Regions from separate parts of the Staphylococcus condimenti genome, predicted to be linked through region 2. Evidence: riboswitches for the same ligand, from Rfam matches in the RefSeq annotation. Region 2 holds a riboswitch; the other holds the start of a gene.
The links. A riboswitch is a leader RNA that binds a small molecule or an ion and turns the genes downstream of it on or off. The one in region 2 is predicted to bind FMN.

Region 1: another riboswitch for FMN. It lies ahead of ribD (bifunctional diaminohydroxyphosphoribosylaminopyrimidine deaminase/5-amino-6-(5-phosphoribosylamino)uracil reductase RibD); the one in region 2 lies ahead of A4G25_RS01890 (ECF transporter S component).

What each region holds. Positions count from the first base shown of each region.
Region 1 covers NZ_CP015114.1:94,044-104,716, reverse strand. Annotated here, with positions in the region: gene A4G25_RS00680 (alpha/beta fold hydrolase) at 127-957, opposite strand; gene A4G25_RS00675 (proline dehydrogenase family protein) at 1,213-2,211, shown strand; gene ribH (6,7-dimethyl-8-ribityllumazine synthase) at 2,276-2,734, opposite strand; gene A4G25_RS00665 (bifunctional 3,4-dihydroxy-2-butanone-4-phosphate synthase/GTP cyclohydrolase II) at 2,766-3,947, opposite strand; gene ribE (riboflavin synthase) at 3,963-4,595, opposite strand; gene ribD (bifunctional diaminohydroxyphosphoribosylaminopyrimidine deaminase/5-amino-6-(5-phosphoribosylamino)uracil reductase RibD) at 4,602-5,651, opposite strand; FMN riboswitch at 5,826-5,957, opposite strand; gene A4G25_RS00650 (FAD/NAD(P)-binding protein) at 6,057-7,538, opposite strand; gene sagB (peptidoglycan release complex glucosaminidase SagB) at 7,666-8,511, opposite strand; gene A4G25_RS00640 (hypothetical protein) at 8,830-9,051, opposite strand; gene A4G25_RS00635 (sigma-70 family RNA polymerase sigma factor) at 9,254-9,754, shown strand; gene A4G25_RS00630 (competence protein ComK) at 9,747-10,190, shown strand; gene A4G25_RS00625 (hypothetical protein) at 10,174-10,626, opposite strand.
Region 2 covers NZ_CP015114.1:351,265-361,937, forward strand. Annotated here, with positions in the region: gene fur (ferric iron uptake transcriptional regulator) at 1-138, shown strand, start outside; gene xerD (site-specific tyrosine recombinase XerD) at 161-1,060, shown strand; gene A4G25_RS01855 (DUF309 domain-containing protein) at 1,103-1,615, opposite strand; gene A4G25_RS01860 (transposase) at 1,879-2,325, shown strand; gene A4G25_RS13370 (zinc ribbon domain-containing protein) at 2,353-2,475, shown strand; gene A4G25_RS01865 (segregation and condensation protein A) at 2,735-3,472, shown strand; gene scpB (SMC-Scp complex subunit ScpB) at 3,456-4,004, shown strand; gene A4G25_RS01875 (pseudouridine synthase) at 3,997-4,734, shown strand; gene A4G25_RS01880 (response regulator) at 5,044-5,763, shown strand; gene A4G25_RS01885 (ATP-binding protein) at 5,750-7,501, shown strand; FMN riboswitch at 7,608-7,740, shown strand; gene A4G25_RS01890 (ECF transporter S component) at 7,800-8,348, shown strand; gene A4G25_RS01895 (ferredoxin) at 8,489-8,737, opposite strand; gene A4G25_RS01900 (helix-turn-helix domain-containing protein) at 8,836-9,798, shown strand; gene A4G25_RS01905 (RecQ family ATP-dependent DNA helicase) at 9,801-10,673, shown strand, end outside.

The sequences.
Region 1 (10,673 bases), 260 kb from region 2:
CAGTTATCGTTGTGAAAAGCAATCATTTTTCTTCATTCTAACGATAATATTTTAAAAATTTTTATTTTAGGAAAAGCTATTAAAAAAACCAGCAACAATTGTGGAAAAGTTGCTGGTTACACTGCTTTATATTTCAATTTGATCATCAACATCATTAGGTATAAATCCAAGCGCATTCACTTTATTATTTAAATAACTTAAAATATAACGCATTACTAAAGGACGCTCTGGTTCGTTATGAATCTCATGATATAAACCATCCCAAGCTTTAAAATAAAGCTCATCAGATTTGACCCGATTTTTAATTTCTAAAATGGCTTCAGTTTCTAATACCTTGTCATCTTTACCAAACATTAAACACATCGGAATACTTTGGATATCTTCCAAATGCTCCATTGTCTTTTTCATTACATTTACTACTTCTTTATACCAATGATAAGAAACTTTTTTCAACATCAATCCATCTTGTTTTGTTTCTTCTATTACCTCTTCATTTCGCGTTAAATGCTCAGGCTCAATACCTAAATTAAAACGCATATCTTTAACACCCGCACCCACATTTGATGTCAGCATGTTCTTTCGTGTTTTATTATTTTTTTGAAAAGCTACAAGTGGAGATAAGAGTATAATACCTTCAATCGGTAATTCTGTTCTTTCAAGTAAGTTTAATGTAATTAAACCGCCTAATCCTACACCCATTAAAAATGTGGGCAACTTATATTCACTTGCTATTCTTAACCACTCTAGGATATGTTCGTGATAGACTTCAAAGTTGTCAATTTGACCTTTATTAGAACGTGATGTCTGACTTTGACCTGGCAAGTCACCCATAATAACATGATATCCATTCCTTCTTAATGAAGTAATGACATATGCATATCTTCCAGTATGTTCTAATAAATTATGAGCAATAACAATAACTCCTTTTGCTTCACTTTCTGTTTCCCACTTCCACATATCAACGACTACCCTTCTACTAATAATATTTAAATCTATTGTATCAAAAGGAAGTCCTTAAAATCTATTTTGAGCACAGTACCTTTCTTTAAAATCGAGTATTATTTAAATCATTTGATGAAAAATTATTTTAACATTGTTTACTGATTTTGTAATATTTTAATATATAGTGTACTTTTATATATTGTTAACGTTTTCATACATTATTGAAACATGATACACTAATTTCAATATAGTTGTATGGGAGGAATTACTATGTCACTTGTCAAAGATTTTTTTATCGGATTATCTAATAATACATTTTTAAACAATTCAGCTAAGAAATATGGGCCAGTGCTCGGGGCAAGCAAAGTTGTAGTTGGCAATTCATTAGATGATCTTATTAAAACAATCCGTGAATTAAACGATAAGGGGATTACAGTGACAGTTGACTGTCTTGGTGAATTTGTTGGTACTGAAGAAGAGAGTTTAATTGAAAAAAACATTATCCTTAAAGTCTTACAAGCCATGCATGATAACGATGTTAAAGCACATCTATCAATTAAAATCAGTCAGTTGGGTGCTGAATTTGATTTAGATTTGGCTGAAAGAAACCTTAGAGAAATTGTTGCTAAAGCAAAGGAATTAGATAATAGACACGTTAACATCGACACAGAAAAATTTGAAGGTCTTGATGACATCTTACATGTGTTAGATGATATTTCAAAAGAGTATGATAACGTCGGTACTGTTATCCAAGCTTATCTATATACAGCTACTGATATGGTAGAAAAATACCCGCACATTCGATTACGACTCGTTAAAGGTGCTTATAAAGAAAATGCATCTATTGCATACCAAAATAAAGAGGATATTGATGCGAACTATATTTCTTTAATCGAAAAAAGACTGAAAAATGCGAAGAATTTTACATCTATCGCAACTCACGATGATAAAATTATCGATCACGTGAAAAAATTTGTTGAAGAAAACAATATCAACAGAGATGATTTTGAATTCCAAATGTTATTTGGATTCCGTACTGACCTTGCATATGCTACAGCAGACGAGAATTATAACTTCTGTATTTATGTACCATTTGGTGATGATTGGTTTGGTTACTTTATGAGACGTTTAGCAGAACGCCCGCAAAACTTAAATTTAGCAGTAAAAGAATTTGTTAAACCTAAATCACTTGCAATAACTGCTGGTGTAATCGCAGCAGTTATAGGAGTGACTACAGCAGCAACTGCTTTAATTAAAAAAAATAAATAAAAATAAAAAGGAAGAAACTAAGTTATCAAAACTCAGTGTTTCTTCCTTTTTTAAAGCAATAAAATTAAATTGATTTCAATAAGTTTGCCATTTCAATTGCAGCCATCGCCGCTTCTGCCCCTTTATTTCCTGCTTTAGTACCTGCACGTTCAACTGCTTGTTCTATTGTTTCAGTTGTAAGCACACCGAAAATAACAGGCAAACCACTTGTATCACTGACTTTTGACACGCCTTTTGCAACTTCATTACAAACATAATCATAATGAGATGTTGCACCGCGAATCACACAGCCGAGTGTAATTACTGCATCATATTTTCCAGTCTCTGCAAGCTTTTTGGCAGCTAAAGGAATTTCAAACGCACCAGGCACATAGGCTACATCAATTTTTTCACTATCTACTTCATGTCTTACGAGTACGTCTTTAGCACCATCTAATAAACGTCCTGTAATAAAGTCATTAAATCTTGATACTACAATTCCTATTTTTAAATCTTGTCCTAATAATTTCCCTTCAAAGTTCATTCTCAATTCCTCCAATTTTCTTATATAGTACTTAAAGCATATGTCCCATTTTTTCTTTTTTTGTTTGCATGTAATCATGGTTATGTTCGCATTCAGGAACGATTAATTCAATTCTTTCTGCGACATCAATACCATAGTGCTGCATACCTTTGAATTTTTCTGGATTATTACTTAATAAATTTATTTTCTCGATACCGAAATGTTTAAGAATTTCAGCAGCATGATAATAATCACGTAAATCTTCGCCAAAGCCTAGCGCTAGATTTGCTGTGACAGTATCATAACCTTGTTCAATCAGTTCGTATGCTTTCAATTTATTAATCAATCCAATTCCTCGACCTTCTTGTGGCAAGTAGATAACCATTCCGTCATGTTCATCTATATATTTCATAGATGCTTCTAATTGTGCACCGCAATCACATCTTTGACTATGGAAGATATCACCTGTCAAACATGAAGAATGAATACGTACATTTTCTACTTTTTTAATGTCGCCTTTAACAATCGCCACAATTTCCTCATGTGAATAATCAGATTCAAAACCATACATATCAAAAGTACCGAAATCAGTCGGCAACTGTACTTTTGCTTTAGCATGCATATGTTGCTCATGAGTTCTGCGGTAATGTACTAATTCTTCAATTGAAATCATTTTTAAATTATGTTTTTCTTTGAAACTCTGCAATTGTTCTCCCTTAGCCATTGTTCCATCTTCATTCATGATTTCACAAATCAACCCAGCAGGTTTGGCACCTGTCATAGATGCTAAATCAACTGCAGCTTCAGTGTGGCCGTTTCTTACTAGCACACCGCCTGGTCTTGCAATGAGTGGGAAAAGATGTCCAGGACGATTAAAATGTTCTGGTTTAGACTCATCAGAAATAAGTGCTTTTGCTGTTAACATTCTTTCATTTGCACTAATTCCTGTCGTTGTATCTATATGATCAACACTTTCAGTAAAAGCAGTACCGAAGGCATCACTATTATCTTTAACCATCGGTGTTAAATTTAATTTTTCAGCTAGTGAAGGTGCTAATGGTGCACAAATAAGACCACGTCCTTCTTGTGCCATGAAATTCACAGTATTATCATTCATATATTCAGTTACAGCTATCAAATCGCCTTCATTTTCACGATCTTCATTATCTACTACAATGACGCTGTTGCCATTTCTTAATTCTTCAACAGCAGATTCTATACTATCGAATATCATTTACATTCACTCCTCTTAAAATCCGAACTGACTTAATTTTTCTCTTGTTAATCCAGATTCATTTTTTGAAATTGCCTTTTGTACATACTTAAATAACATATCTGCTTCTAAATGAACTTTATCTCCAATTTTTTTCGTACTCAGAATCGTTGAACGTTTTGTTTCAGGAATTAAATGAATATCAAATTGACCCTCACCTAACCGGAAAATTGTCAAACTCACGCCATCTACAGTAATAGAACCTTGTTGGACCATTTGGTTCGTTAAATCTGGAGTGCATTGGATAGTGACAATGTTAGAATTTGCTGAAGGTTGAATCCGCTTAATTGTACCTACTTCATCAACATGTCCAAGAACAAAATGACCGCCAAAACGGCCCTGACTTGGCATTGCACGTTCTAAATTTACTTCACTGCCTTTACGCAGCTCAGAAAGATATGTTTTATTTTCAGTTCCTTTGATGACTTGAACATCAAATGTTTTTTCAGTAAAAGAAATTACAGTTAAGCAAGCACCATTTACGCTGATAGAATCACCGATATGGATATCTTCTAAAATATCATCACATTCAATTGTCAGACTCATGACATTTTGCTTAGAAGAAGTTTGAACAACTGTACCAACCTCTTCTACAATGCCGGTAAACATATTAAATCACTTCTTTCTTAGTGAAACTTTAATATTTTGATCGATGATTTCAGAATGGGCAATTTCAAATTGAGGGATTTTATCCAAAGAAAGTACTTCTTCTGTTTGATAGAATTGGTATTTCCCTGAACCTCCAATAACTTTCGGGGCGTAGTAAATAATAAGTGTTTGAACACACTCTGATTGGAGAAATTGTGAAGATACATTCGGTCCGGCTTCTACATAAAGTGAACCGATACCTTTATCATATAAATCACGTAAGATATTATGGATAGAACATTCTTCTAACTGAATAATCTTGATATTATCAGGATGTTCTTTATTTTGTAATGCTTTATTTTCTGTATACAACCAAACTGGCGTTAATCGGTCATGAAACATATTTTGTCTAAAACTTAAACGACCACTTCTATCTAATATCACTCGGATAGGTTGGCGTTCACCTTCTATTCTGACTGTTAAACTCGGGTTATCCACTTCTACTGTTCCTGCTCCTGTCAATATCGCATCATGACGTGCACGGTTTTTCAAAACATCTTGTTTTACATCTGGATTGGTAATCCATTGACTTTGACCAGCGTCCGTCGCTTGTTTACCATCCAAACTCACACTTACCTTTAATGTAACTTCTGGAATTTTAGAAACTTTAGCAGCAAAGAAATCTCTATACATTTTCTCTGCTTCAATATCATGCTGATATTCCACGTCAATGCCTGCTGATTTTAAAATCTCATCACCCGGCGAATCTAATGTAATATCTTTCATTGCATAAACCACTTTCGATATTCCAGCTTCAATTATCTTATTGACACAAGGCGGAGTTGAACCATAATGTGTACATGGTTCTAAAGAAACATAAATAGTACCGCCACGCGCTTGATCCCCTGCCATATCTAAAGCTTGGACCTCAGCATGCCGTTCACCCTGTTTCAAATGTGCACCGAGACCGACAATTCGGCCTTGATTGACAACAACAGAACCTACAGCAGGATTTACACCAGTTTGTCCTTCTGCCATTTTTGCCAGTTGTATTGCATTGTCTAAAAATCGATTCAAACAATCACCTCATTAAAAAACCCGCTGCCAACCAAAATTGGGCAACGGGAAAGAATTTATCATAGATTATTAATATTAGTAGTTGATTTAATAAAATTGCGTACTTAAATAAGCCGAATCAAATTAAACCTCACATATAAAATTAATAAATGAGTTTTATATTTAATGACGTCTTCATTCTTTCTCCCATCCAGACTTTACTGTCGGCTCTAGATTCTCACTAGATCAGCCATGTTCTATATAGAACACAGGTCGCAGGCTTAATTTACTGCCGGTTGGGAATTTCACCCTGCCCCGAAAGAATTTTTATGAAATTGTTTCTGAATCAATTCGAGTTATATAAAATCTTAACTCATGTTTTAATCATATCTTAAAATTATCAATCTTACAATAATAAAAACTTACTTATCGATTTTCTTGATGAAATGCATAGAGACTTTCAACAGCTTGAACAGACTGACGGACAATCATATTAACGCCATTTCGCGCTTGATTTATTCCATTTGTAATCTGGCCTATCGCAATCAAATGAGGTAACGTGCCGTGTCTTGGACTTATAACTTGATTCGTCTCCGGAACAATTTGAATACCGCCCATTGGATGCGCCTGTACAATCTGTCGATTCGCAATATCGACAATAAATCCATCATCATCATCCAAATCCTTTAGTTGCGTTCTTGGTCCAGTTGCATTAATAACCACATTATAATAATCTGGTTCATCTTGATCAGGATATTCAAAAACATATACTTCATTTTCATAACGAACATTTTCTAAATCTTTTTTGACCACCACATGCCCAGCTTCAATTTCTTCAATCAACAATCGTGCAGTTCGAGGCGGCATTGGATTAGAATTAGCTTTTAAAATCGGCATATATTTTTTCATAAATGCTTCTTGGTCTTGTAAACTCAAGCTATTCCAAATCCAATTCATATTTTCTTTTATAGTTTCAAGCAAACTTTGAAATACTCCTAATATTTCAGGATGAGATAAGTCATACTTTAAATCTTTAACTGGATCTCCTACTTTGCGATGGATTAATGCTTCTAGCGGTATATCATACGTTTCACATTCTTTTTCGAACAATCGAATCATAGATTCCAAAGGTACCACTCCAAAATGTGAACGTAAGATTTTATCAAAATTTTCTTTTGTAATATGTTTAAGTGTGATATCAATCATATTACCACGCACACTTGGAAATTCGCCGTGCCGACTCGTTGCAGTGATAGGTAAATTCGGATGATGTTTTACGACATATCGAATGACATCTAAACTTGATAATCCAGTGCCGATAATTGCGATATCATCTGTATCTTTAACATCATTCAAGGTTTCATATGTAGGGTACGGCGATTTAATATATCCCTTTAAACCTTTTAAATGATATGGATCATGATATGCCATCGTTCCTACTGTTAAAAAGACATAGTCATATTGTCTGCACGCTTCTTGTTGATGATTTGTACATACAAAATATTGTATTTTAGCATTTCTTTCAAAACCTTGTTCAAGATACATTTCAGTCGCTTTTTCAGTAATCAAATGAATATTGTCATATTCTCGGTCAAATTTTTCTAAGTAACTTTTCATGTAGTGACCAAAAACAAATCTAGGTAAATATGTAGCATTTTCAAACTTAAATTGATTTTGACTTTCATACCAGTTGAAAAACTCAGCTGCGTCATGAAAATTTAACGACATATCCTTACTTGGTAAATTAATAAGCAGTTGTGAACTATCATTTTGAAAAGGTACACCTTGCCCCATATTTTGCGGATCATCATATACATCGATGTCTAATTCTTTAAAATATGAATGAGACTCTAATTGACGCAGGATACTTACACCAGCTGTCCCCATCCCAATAATTGCAACGCGCATTTTAATACCTCCTCGTTTTTTTCATATTACTCTTCATGTTACTTACTATTATGCATTAAAAATAAATAAAGCGAAACAATTAAAACTGTTTTGTTTTAATTGTTTCGCCTTATTAAATTACCTTTATTTATTGATGTTGTTTATCGTCTTTATAGACAAACAGTTTAAAATACTTACCTTCAGTATTTATTTTTTTATAAAAATCTGCAATTAATGATGCATTGCTTTCTGCCCATTTAATATCAGTAGCATATTGATGCTCTCCTGGATTTTTTGGATTCCATCTCATACTGTACAGTGTATTTTGATCTGGATTAGATAAGAAATGAGAATGGATAAAGTCAGCCCCGCCGTCAATTGCTTTTTCAGGTGTATCCCAATTATGTTTTTTTGCATATTCTGCACCTGTTTTAATAGGATCTTTATCTAATGCACCAACACCATAGAAATTGTAATACTTCTTACCATCTATTTCGACACCTTTAGATAAATCACTTTTAACAGCACCAGTTTCTAAAATAGCATGTGAAATTAAGTATACCTCATTAACATGTCGTTTCTTAGCTGCTTTCATAAAATCATCAGTATGAGCAAGCAATGTCGGACGATCAGCCAACATACGCTTTATGCGATTTTCATCAATACCTTGATATTTTGATAAATCTAAGAATTGATATCTTTGCACTTTATCATTGATAAAGTTTTTACTATCCATCGCTTTTTTAATTTCCGTACCTGTTGCATCATGCCAAATATCATTTTTGTCTGATACTTGCTGGCTTGTATAGTTATCAATTTGTTTTTTAGCTGCTTTATCGAGTGTGACATCAAGATGTTCAACAGTCTCAACTTTCTTTACGTGTTTAAACAAAACCTGATCAGAAATCATCGAAAAGAAAATCCAGCCAGCTGCAGCTAAAATAACAAGCAACCCTATAATCGAAATAATAGAGCCCTTCTTATGCTTCGTCATAATTACACCTCTTAGGTCAAGTTGAATTATTAAATTATAAATTTTGTTAGTATATTTTATCTCTATATTAAGTATAAAATATTTCAAACTCTCTATTCATTATCTTATCATATCTTAGTGGGTGTCATGGCTTTGAAGTCAGAATGTAATATTGTTGTATTCTCTGCCTAATATTTTGATATTTTCAGTAATATTTTTAATGGCATTTCTCATTTTAAGATTAAAATAACCTGTTTAACACAGCATATTACTGTCATAAACAGGTTACTTTTATTTTCTATTATTTTAACAGTATCAACAATTTGAATATATTATTAATTACTCAGGACGTTTATAATCCATCATGATAAAACTTGCTGCTTCTGACTTATTTTTATAATAATAGCGATTTAAATCAATTGTTCCTTCAATTGTTCCATCACGATACATCATTTCATTAGTCATATTATTTATCATTACAAAATCCGAGCAATCTTTAATCATATCCAATTCGTCGTGACGTGCAAAAAAGTGTTCTAAGTTCAAATGTGCGTAATCCATAGAATCCTCCCGTCTTTTTAAATGATGCTGAATTTCATTAATTAGTTAATTTTATCCTTGAATCTTTATAAAAATTTTTATTTCTGTCCTTCTATTTAACACCTATTTTGCTTATTAAGCAAATGAAAATCATTGGTTGAACATTTATGATGAAATTAACCAGAAATAATAAGATAGTTACATATCTATACGAGGTACCGCATTGAATATTGAATATCAAATCAATCGAAATAAAAAGATTATATTTTCGCTCTTACGAAAATATAACATTCGTTACGATACCGATGAATATGCGCAGTTGTTAACAATTAAAATGTGGAATTTAATTCGTCAATTTGACATGTCCATACATGATAGCATGAGCCGTTATTTATTTCAAAGACTTCATTTTTATCTGATTGATATCTTTAGAAAAAAGAGTCGACAGCTTAAAACGTGTACATTAGAAACAACACTTAACGATACCGAAGTTTATCATAAAATCTCCCATCATTCATTACCATTGATTATGCGAGACTACTTTCATTTACTCAATGAACAAGAGCGGTTATGGCTGAACTTAAAACTTTATGGTTATAAACAATTTGAAATACAAAAGTTGATGAACAAATCAGCCACTACAATACGAAAATATCAAAATTGTGTTCGCAGAAAACTAGAACCGCTTCGCTATATTATCCAAGGAGATTTAAATCATGCATGATACTAAAAAGCAGCCCATCATTTTATATATGGCTAATTATCCGCATCAATGCTTTCAAGTAGAATGTGTATATAATATTTTTCGTAAACTGACGAAAAATTCTATTAAGCATTATTTGAATTTACTTACACGTATGTATCCATTACCTAAAAATGTAGTCTCAACAGATTTAAAACAAATGTTGAACATTCGGAAACATTTGCCGATTATTATTAATGCTTCAACTATTTTATTTCCTATCAAACACAAACGTGCTTCTATGCAATACTTTATTAATGGTATGCAAATTACGGGGATAAAAAAAGAAAATCAGCAAACACGGCTGATTTTTACTAATGGAAAACAACTGGTCATCAAAGCGCCCTACCAGTTTATTCATCGCAAATGGTTAGAATGCATTTTTCTGCATCACTTTATTTTTATTGGACATGATTAAAACGATATTCTAGTAATTTTTTCGTAAAGAATGCAGTAATTATTCTAATTAAATAACAAGAAATGATAATAGCTGCAATAGCACCTATCATTATAAATATGAGTTGTATTGTTGATAAATGTGTTTGTGGATCAATGAAGTAATTGACCACGTTCAAACTTGTTAATAATCCAAATAAAAATAGTCCAAGTAACAAAGCATTCGCAAGTAACATGCCGACTATCATTACAAATAAAAAACTAATGCCGTGTGTTTTATCAGAAAAAACGTGCTGCTTTAAAAATAAATTTGAAAATTTAACAGGTTGGCTTAATATTTTTGAATTTGCTTGGTTTTGACGTGCTTCTTTCAGAAATTGATTTAATTTTATTTTTTCTTTTTTATTCAAAAACCATAAACGTTTTTTAACTTTGGTTTCGAATATTTCTCTTTTCATACACTTATACACCTGCCCTTGATTTACATTAAAAAAGAGGCGGAAAT
Region 2 (10,673 bases):
GTTGAAGAAATTGCTGAAGATTTATTGCCGAAAGTTGAAGAACGCGTTGAAAATGAGTTTAACTTTAAAATTTTAGATCATCGTCTTACTTTTCATGGTATTTGCAGCGAATGCCAGCAAAAGAAGAAAGAAGTTTGACATAGTAAGAGGGTGAAATGTGATGGAAACAAGTTATGATGTTGTTATCGAAGAATATTTAAAATTTATTCAAATTGAAAAAGGATTAAGCGCTAATACGATTGGTGCTTACAGACGGGACTTGAATAAATACAAAGAATATTTAGTGTTAAAAAAGATTAATAATATAGATTTTATTGATCGTGAGATTATTCAACAATGTTTAGGATATTTACATGACGATGGCCATTCAGCTAAATCAATAGCGCGTTTTATTTCTACAGTCAGAAGTTTCCATCAATTTGCATTAAGAGAGCGTTATGCAGCTAAAGATCCGACTGTATTGATTGAAACACCTAAGTATGAACGTCGGTTGCCTGATGTTCTAGATGTAGAGGATGTTCTTGCTTTGCTTGAAACACCTGATTTATCTAAAAATAATGGTTATAGAGACCGAACAATACTGGAATTATTATATGCGACTGGTATGCGGGTGACTGAATTGATACATGTTCGTGTTGAAGATGTGAATTTAATAATGGGATTTGTGCGTGTTTTCGGTAAGGGGAGTAAGGAAAGAATCATACCTTTAGGCGAAACTGTAATCGATTATTTAAAAAAATATATTGAAACAGTGCGTCCGCAACTGTTAAAACAAACTGTAACAGATGTATTATTTTTAAATCTTCATGGTAAACCTTTATCAAGACAAGGTATTTGGAAGCTTATAAAACAATATGGTGTTAAAGCAAATATTAATAAGAAATTAACACCTCACTCACTTCGCCACTCATTTGCGACGCATTTGCTTGAAAATGGTGCTGATTTGAGAGCTGTACAAGAAATGTTGGGCCATTCGGATATTTCTACAACTCAACTTTACACACATGTTTCAAAATCACAAATCAGAAAAATGTATAATGAATTCCATCCAAGAGCCTGACTGTTTAAAATAATGCACATCCATTCGAAAATTGGGTGTGCATTATTTTAATTTTCGTCTTTTTAATGCCTCATTGCGAGCAAGTTCAACTGCATGACGATCTCTTAATAAATGATGGTCGTAAATATAAGGAGAGTCATTTATTTTCGTCATCAATTGATAATCAGGATATTTGGATTTCAATCTGTTTTTTGTAGATTTTAATAGAGGTAATTCTACAACTTGGAACGTGTTATTTTGAGCTGCTTGTTTTTCTAATTGAGCTAGTAACTCTATATACTTATGTTTCTTTAAACCTAATTGCTCTAAATTGCTCAAATTATGATTTGCCACACGAGAAGCACGTTTAAATAATGTAGCAGCCCCTTTGCAATTGCCTCTTCTAAAGTGATAACAGCCTGTAGCGCATAAAATTAAGCTGACTACTGCATCCTCTTTTGTAAAGTCGGGTTGTTCCTTCCATGCTTCTTCTAAAATGTCATGACATAAAAAATAGTGTTGTTGCGCATGAAATTGATAATAAAATGACAAAAGTGCTTCATTCAATTTATTCACCTCCTGCTTCTCATTTATTTATTTTCAGCATTCATGTATAATATTTTACTGAATGATATACGCAATATGCAATTAAAGAAGGAGTAAGACTGTTACTAATAATACAATCAAACGATTATAAGCATATCCAAATATATTTATAATTGAATTGAGGTGACAATGATGTATAAGACTAAAGACATAATTGGAAAAATAAGCAATGCTGTTTCCAATCCGTCTAATCGTAAATATACAGCATACAATCGGGCTGCGAACCCATCGCAATGGGATGTACTAAAATAAAAGAAAAAGGTTACATTCTAACAAATAATATAAAATCCGCAACCATTGTTAAAGAATATGACAGATATTATGTCTCGGTATTAGTTGATCAACGCCTTTCTCCTGTTTTTAAATCAAAACAGACAGAGGACATCGGTATTGATTTGGGACTGAAAGAAGCTGTATTCACACCCTCCGGTGTGAAAATCAGAAGCTTCAAAACGAATCAAACGATTGTTAAACTTGATAAATCTTTGAAAAGACAACGACGAAAATTATCCAGGAAGAAAAAAGGTTCTCATAATTGGAATAAGCAGTTGTTGAAAGTACAAAGATTATACCGACGTATTAAAAACATTAAAAGAAAAATCAAACGCAAAGGCATGATGAGAAACAAAAGATGGGCCAATAGTTTTCAACAGATCGGACTCGGTTACATTGTTGAATGATTAAAAATCAAATGCCATGATTATGGTATTGAATTACGCTATGTCGACAGATTCTATCCCTCCAGTCAAATATGTTCGGATTGCGGCCACATACAACCCATGTCTTTGAATCAAAGAACGTACCATTATCATCATTTTGGAATGATTTAAGACAGAGATAACAATGCCAGTATTAATTTGAAACAAGCAACAGATTACATCGTGATAGTGTAATAAAAATAAAGAAAGGAAAACTGCTGAAAGGTTATCACACAATTTAAATGTCTCTATAAAGTTTCAAACTACGGTGGGCTACATCGGAAGTAACGCTCTGGGAGAGGTTTATAGACTTGATTTCAAATGGAATCAACCTCGTTGAAAAGAGAAATTCTCTAATGACATTTGAATATGTTTTTAGTAGCAGAAAGAAATGTACGAAGTTAAACTAGATGCTTTCAATGGTCCCTTAGATTTATTACTCCATTTAATACATAAGTATGAAATCGATATTTATGATATCCCAATGAAAGCTTTAACAGAGCAATATATGAACTATATTCATGCAATGAAAAAACTAGAAATTAATATAGCGAGTGAATATCTAGTAGTGGCTTCTGAATTATTGATGATTAAAAGTAAAATGCTTTTACCACAACATGATACTGAAATAGATGATGAGATTGAAGATCCAAGGGAAGACTTAGTAGGTCGTTTAATTGAGTATCAAAATTACAAAGAATATACTGAATTTCTAAATGAACTCAAAGAGCAGCGCGAGCAATTTTACAGCAAGCATCCGACCGATCTAAGTCATTTAGAATCTATAGAAACTTGGGATGATACTCAAACAATTGATTTAACCGAATTAATTATGGCTTATCAAAGAATCAAAACAAGAACATCTTTCAACACGCCTAAAAGTGTTACGATTCAAAAAGAAACTTTTACGATTGAACAAGCATCTAAACAAGTCACTGAAAAACTTGCAGTTTCTAGCTCCATTAACTTTTTTAGTTTGTTTACTTTCAATGAGAATACAGAAGAAGTCGTTACACATTTCTTGGCTATACTAGAAATGTCGAAAACGGGAATTATACAAATTAACCAAGTTAAAGATTTTGCAGATATTAACATTACTAGAGGTGTAAACTATGGTATTGGAGCTTAAAGGAATACTTGAAGGATTATTATACACAGCAGGTGACGAGGGGTTGGAAATTGAACAACTCACGGAAATCTTAGAGATTTCTGAAGAAGCTTTAAGTGAACTTGTTGCAAATTATAATTCTCCAGGTTTAATTATTCAACAATATGGTTCTACATTAGTTTTAACTACAAAATCAGAAGTTGCATCTTATGTAGAAAAATTGGTGAAGAATCAATCAAATATGAAACTTTCACAAGCTGCAATGGAAGTATTATCAATTATCGCTTATAATCAACCAGTAACTAGAAGTGATATTGAAATTATACGTGGCATAAATTCAGATGGTGCAGCTAAAACATTGATTGCGAGAGGATTAGTTGAAGCTAAAGTTGAAGATAATTCTCGCAGTCAGCAACTTTATACAACCCCTTTATTCTTAAATGTTTTTGGTATGACAAATTTGGATGAACTTCCAACAACAGAAGAAGAGGAAGAAGAAATCGAATCATTTTTCAATAATCTGATTAACCAAAAAGGAGATAATAATGAGTAAAGAATTAGAAAGATTACAAAAAAGAATTGCAAATAGCGGTTATACTTCAAGAAGAAAAGCAGAAACTTTAATTGTTGAAGGCAAAGTTAAAGTTAACGGTGAAACTGTTACAGAATTAGGTACGAAAGTTAAAGCATCAGACAATGTAGAAGTTGAAGGCGTTAAACTTGAACAAGAAGACAAATTATACATTTTGTTTTATAAACCAGCGCAAGTCATCACGAGTGTTTCTGATGATAGAGGTCGAACAGTTGTAACTGATTACTTTGATGACTTAGAAACTCGTATTTATCCAGTTGGAAGATTAGATTACGATACGTCAGGGCTTTTATTATTAACAAATGATGGAGAATTTACTAATTTAATGACGCATCCTAGATATAAAATCAAGAAAAAATATGTTGCTAAATTAAAAGGGTATTTGATGAGAGATGAAGTAAAAGCTCTAGAAAAAGGCGTTCAATTAGAAGATGGGAAAACCGGTCCAGCTGAAGTTAAAATTAAAAACCAAAATAAAGAAAAAAACACAACTGTTGTAGAGATTACAATCTCAGAAGGAAGAAATCGACAAGTAAGACGTATGTTCGAACATTTTGGTCACGAGGTATCAAAATTATCTCGGATTGAACTTGCAGATTTCCTTACACTTAAAGGACTAAATGCGGGAGAAGGTCGTGTGCTGACACCGCATGAAGTGAAAAAGCTTAGAAACTTAGCGGAAAACGGCTAATAGATTCATAAAAACAATGTGCTTATTGGGGCATTTAAATATATTATGAAAATAAAGCAGCCGATAAGTTTCAATTATCTTGTTGATATATGCTTATGATATAATATATATTGAAGTGAAAAGTCATTTGTTATAAAGTAGCTAAATAAAATTGGCGCCTAAACAATGATACAGTCAAATCTTAATTATCCAATAAAAATAAAAGATATGAACAAATAAATTCATACTAGATACCCAAATTATGTATCTACTTTATTTGTTGAGTCATATCAATACTTTTGGATACTCACATGGGAGGTAACAATAATTATGACAAAAATACTTGTCGTTGATGATGAAGAAAGAATTCGAAGACTGCTTAAATTATATTTAGAAAGAGAATCTTTTGATATCGAAGAAGCTCAAGACGGCAAAGAAGCATTAGATAAGGCATTAAATACTGATTATGCTTGTATCTTACTAGATTTAATGCTTCCTGAACTAGATGGTATTGAAGTTGCAAACCGTTTGAGAGAATACAAAGACACACCAATTATAATGCTAACAGCAAAAGGCGAAGAAACGAATCGCGTAGAAGGATTCGAATCAGGTGCAGATGATTATATTGTCAAACCTTTCTCACCACGTGAGGTAGTCTTGCGAGTTAAAGCATTACTTAGACGCACTTTAACAGCAACTTCAGAACAAAATGAACCTCACGCAAGAGACTTGATTGAATTTAAACACCTTGTCATTGATAATGATGCACATCGTGTACTTGCAGATGGCACTCAGGTCAATTTAACACCTAAAGAATATGAACTTTTAATATTCTTAGCCAAAACACCTAACAAAGTTTTTGATCGTGAACAATTATTAAAAGATGTTTGGCATTATGAATTCTACGGTGACTTGCGTACTGTAGATACTCATGTTAAACGTCTAAGAGAAAAGCTGAACCGCGTATCTTCTGATGCAGCACATATGATACAAACCGTGTGGGGTGTAGGCTATAAATTTGAGGTCAACAATAATGATGCAACGACTTAATAGTGTTGTCATAAAACTGTGGTTAACTATAATTCTTATAGTAACGACAGTTTTAATTTTACTAAGTGCAGCCTTAATTACTTTTATTCAAAACTATTATACGCAAGATACTGAGCAATCTTTAATAAAAGATGCTAAACGAATTAGCATGTTACTTGAAGAATCAGACAATAAGTCATTAGCTATTAAACATAGTAAAGCTTTAATTGAAGATCCGAGTGGTTTAATCATCATGAAAAATAAGAATGATGAATATTATAATTCTCACTCTAAGTTAAAAAATGAAATGATGAATGTTATTACTAAAAACCCGAAATATCAAAAAGTATTTACTAATAATAAAAAAACATCACAGCACATTAAATTAAAAGTCGATGGGAAAGTCAGAACATACGTATTACTTGGCTATCCGACAAAAATTGATACAAATAACCCCCATGGTGCTGTATTCATTTATCAAGACCTTAAAAGTATAGATGATACAAATAATGTCATTACTATTATTATTTTAGTAACAGCTGTAATTTTCTTAATTATTACCACTGTTTTTGCATTCTTTTTATCATCACGAATTACAAAACCGCTTCGCCAATTACGCACGCAAGCTCTAAATCTTTCTGAAGGTGACTATTCACAAGTCAATGATATCAATTCAAAAGATGAAATAGGAGAACTAGCACATTCCTTCAATATAATGAGTAGTGATATACAAAGACATATTGATGAAATATCAGCTTCTAAAAATATCAGAGACAGCCTAATCAATTCGATGGTAGAAGGCGTGTTAGGTATCAACGAAAAAAGAGAAATTATTCTTTCTAATGAAATGGCAAAAAAAATGGCTGAACAGCTTCGAACTACTAAAAAAGAACAATTTACTGACCAAATGGATCGCACATTCAAAGAAAAAGAAATTCAATTCCAAGACTACGAAGTGAATAATCGATTTTATGTCGTTATCATGAGTTACATCGAACAATTTCAGCCGAATCAAAGCGGTGTTGTAGCGATTATTCGAGACATGACCAATGAACATCAATTGGATCAAATGAAAAAAGATTTCATAGCTAATGTATCTCATGAATTACGTACACCAATTGCTTTATTACAAGGTTATACAGAATCAATTGTTGATGGGGTTGTTTCAGAACCTGATGAAATCAGAGATTCACTTTCAATTGTACTGGACGAAACGCAGCGTTTAAATCGTCTCGTAAATGAATTATTAAATGTAGCGAGAATGGACGCAGAAGGCCTATCAGTTAATAAAGAAGTACAACCTATTGATGATTTGTTAGAGCGTATGCAATTGAAATATCGACAACAAGCTGAAGATTTACAAATTGATATTAAATTAGCACCTGATACATCTGGTCAACTTTGGTATTACGATACAGATAGAATGGAGCAAGTATTAACAAATTTAGTGGACAATGCTTCTCGTTATACTTCACCGGGAGACGCGATTACTATCAGTGCTTCAGAATCTGATAAATACGACATTTTGTATGTAGCAGATACAGGCAGCGGCATTGCACCTGAGCATATTGATTTAGTATTCGATAGATTTTATAAAGTAGATGCTTCTCGAAAACGTGGTAAAGAGGGAACAGGATTAGGACTCTTTATTTGTCGCATGATTATTGAAGCACAAGGTGGAACGATTGACTTAAAAAGCCGTTTAGGTGAAGGGACTACATTTATAATTAAATTGCCTAAGCCGCCAAAAAATAATTAATACTATTTTTAAAGCATCCATTTTACTGGATGCTTTTTTTAAGCAATCGAATTGAATGATTGTATCTAATCCGATATAATAGATAAGAAAATAAAATAATAATGAAATTCATCTTCGGGGTCGGGTGAAAGTCCCAACCGGCAGTAAATTAAGCCTGCGACCTGTATTTATATTATAAATATGGCTGATCTAGTGAGATTCTAGAGCCGACAGTATAGTCTGGATGGGAGAAGATGGAGGGTTTATTTGTTGTGCTTAAATTCCTCCTATTCGCGTAAGATGAATGGAAGGAGTATTTATGAATCAACAAAAAAACAAACGCTTAATCATTATAAGTATGATGAGTGCAATCGCGTTTATTTTGATGTTTATCAAATTTCCGCTGCCATTTTTACCACCATACTTAACATTGGACTTTAGTGATGTTCCAGCATTGCTTGCAACATTTCTATTTGGACCAGTGGCAGGAGTTATTGTAGAACTTATTAAAAATTTACTTAACTTCCTTTTCAATATGGGGGATCCAATCGGACCTGTAGCAAACTTTTCAGCTGCAGTCAGTTTTTTACTTACTGCGTTTTATGTAAGTAAATTAATTAAAGGCAAATGGAACTTAGTTATCGGCTTAATTGCAGGCACTTTAGTTATGACTCTAATATTGAGCATTTTAAACTACTTTGTTCTATTACCTTTATACGGAATGATTATGAATCTTTCAGATGTAGTGAAAAATTTAAAAATAATTATAGTATCAGGTATTATCCCATTCAACATTATAAAAGGAATTGCAGTATCAGCTATTTTCCTTTTACTATATAAACGACTAAAAAAAGCATTAAGTTATTAATATTCAGAAACCCAGAAATTTGAAAAATAATTTCTGGGTTTTTAATTAAAAAAGAGACCAAAACAAGCAATATGTTTTGATCTCTTCCATTCAATCTATAATTAGCGAAGAATACTAACTGAATTGACGATTGACTATCATTATTCGAATTTTAGTGCATCTCCATCAAAAGGTTCATCTGCTATTTTAATAGAATCAGTAGGGCAACCTTCCAGTGCATCTTCCATGTCTTCATATAATTCTTCAGGTACTTCAGCGGTACCTTCATTATCATCAAGAATCACGTATGCAATGCCTTCATCGTCGTAGTCATAAATATCTGGAGCTGCTGCACCGCAAGCACCACATGCAATACATGTATCCATATCTACAATCGTATATTTAGCCAATTTTACTTCGCCTCCTTTTATAAAAATGCTACACTTATAACGTAATTTTTATTTTAACACCAGAAATTCTTTTTTCAATACAACAGATTATTAAGGTGATGATTGACTTGAAAGAAATAATTCAATACATAAAAACAAATGCTTATCATTATAAAACTGATAAAAGTCTTTATAATATAATCGTTGGTGCTAAAACTCATCAAACTTATTTTGATGCATGTAGCCAACAACTTTTATCATTATATCACAGTCATCCAAATTTAAAATATCCATCATTCGACCGAATATTCAATGACACTGATGAAAATAATAACAGTAACAGCAATACATTAAAAGTTTCACCGCGTTACACTTTTGAGAGTTTGCAACAAACATTTCAAGTCATCCAATTATTAACTCAAACAATTTCGAATCATCAGCATCAAAGCTTTTCATTTATACCTGTTTCACAGATTGAAAAAGTGCAAAAGAAAGCCAAGCAACTTTATTATCAAATTTTAAATAATAATGATGAGAAGTTATTTGAAAAAGAAATATACAATCTATTTGCATCTATAAATTCTAACAATGAATTGTCCATTCTTCATTATTTTTTACAAGGATACGAAGAAACAATGTATACGAATCAACAGGTGGGAATGATCGAATTAATTTCAGATGAAGAATTAATCAGAATAAAAATGAATGATTTAGTTGAAATGATGAATCAAATAGAAGATAAAGAAAAATTTAAAATTTTACATAAAACAATCATTTTGCCTGAATTATCACAAAATGCATATGAAACTTATCGTCATCTTAAAAATGATAAAAATATGCAGGAAATTGCTGTTATTGAAAGCGTAAAAGAAAATACAGTTGAAGATCATGTGCTCGAGCTCTTTATTAAAGGATATCTTTCTAATTATGATTTATATATAAATCAAACTTTTTATTCTGCATTTAAATCATTTTATCAAAATAACAAAGAAGAACGACTAAAAGAATTCAAATTAAAATTTCCAGATCACAGTTATTTCGAAATTAAATTAGCTATCGTACGTTTTTCTAGGGAGGAGTGACCATGTTACAAAAAGCATTACAAGAGTGGTTTGGATTTGATGATTTTAACCCTGGACAAGAAGCAATCATTCAGAGTGTCCTAGATAATCAAAATACTTTAGGTATTTTACCTACTGGCAGTGGTAAGAGTTTATGCTATCAACTTCCAACTTATATCAATCAAAAACCTACGTTGATTATATCTCCATTAATATCATTAATGGATGATCAAGTGATGCAAATGAAGAAAAAAGGAGAACGTTCCGTATGTTACGTACATTCTGGGATGAGTTTAGAAGAAAAGAATAAAAATCTTAAGTTTATAAAAAAATCAAAGTTTATCTTTTTAAGTCCTGAGTTCATTTTAAACCGTGATAATATCAATTTTCTACGTGACATAGATTTAGGTTTGATTGTTCTGGATGAAGCACATTGCATTACAGAGTGGGGTTATGATTTCAGACCCCATTATGCACTTGTAGGTAAAATTACTGATCGATTCCCAAAAGCAACTGTATTAGCCTTGACTGCTACAGCTCCAAAGCATTTAAAAGAAGATTTGAACGAAGTGGTAAATACTCAATTTCGTGAAATCAAAACGAAAATGGATCGTAGCAATATATCCTTAACACATTTCAATTTTGACAATGATAATGAAAAAATGAAGTGGCTATTAGAAAAAATCAACTGTAGCGGCCCCACAATTATTTACGTATCGTCAAAGAAAAAATGTCGAGAACTTGCACAAGAAATATATAAAGCAGGTTATTTAACTGGAATATATCATGGTGATATGTCTTATCAAGAACGGCAAACAGTGCAACAACAATTTATTCAAAACGATATTCCTATTGTTGTTGCAACCAGTGCTTTCGGAATGGGGATTAATAAACCC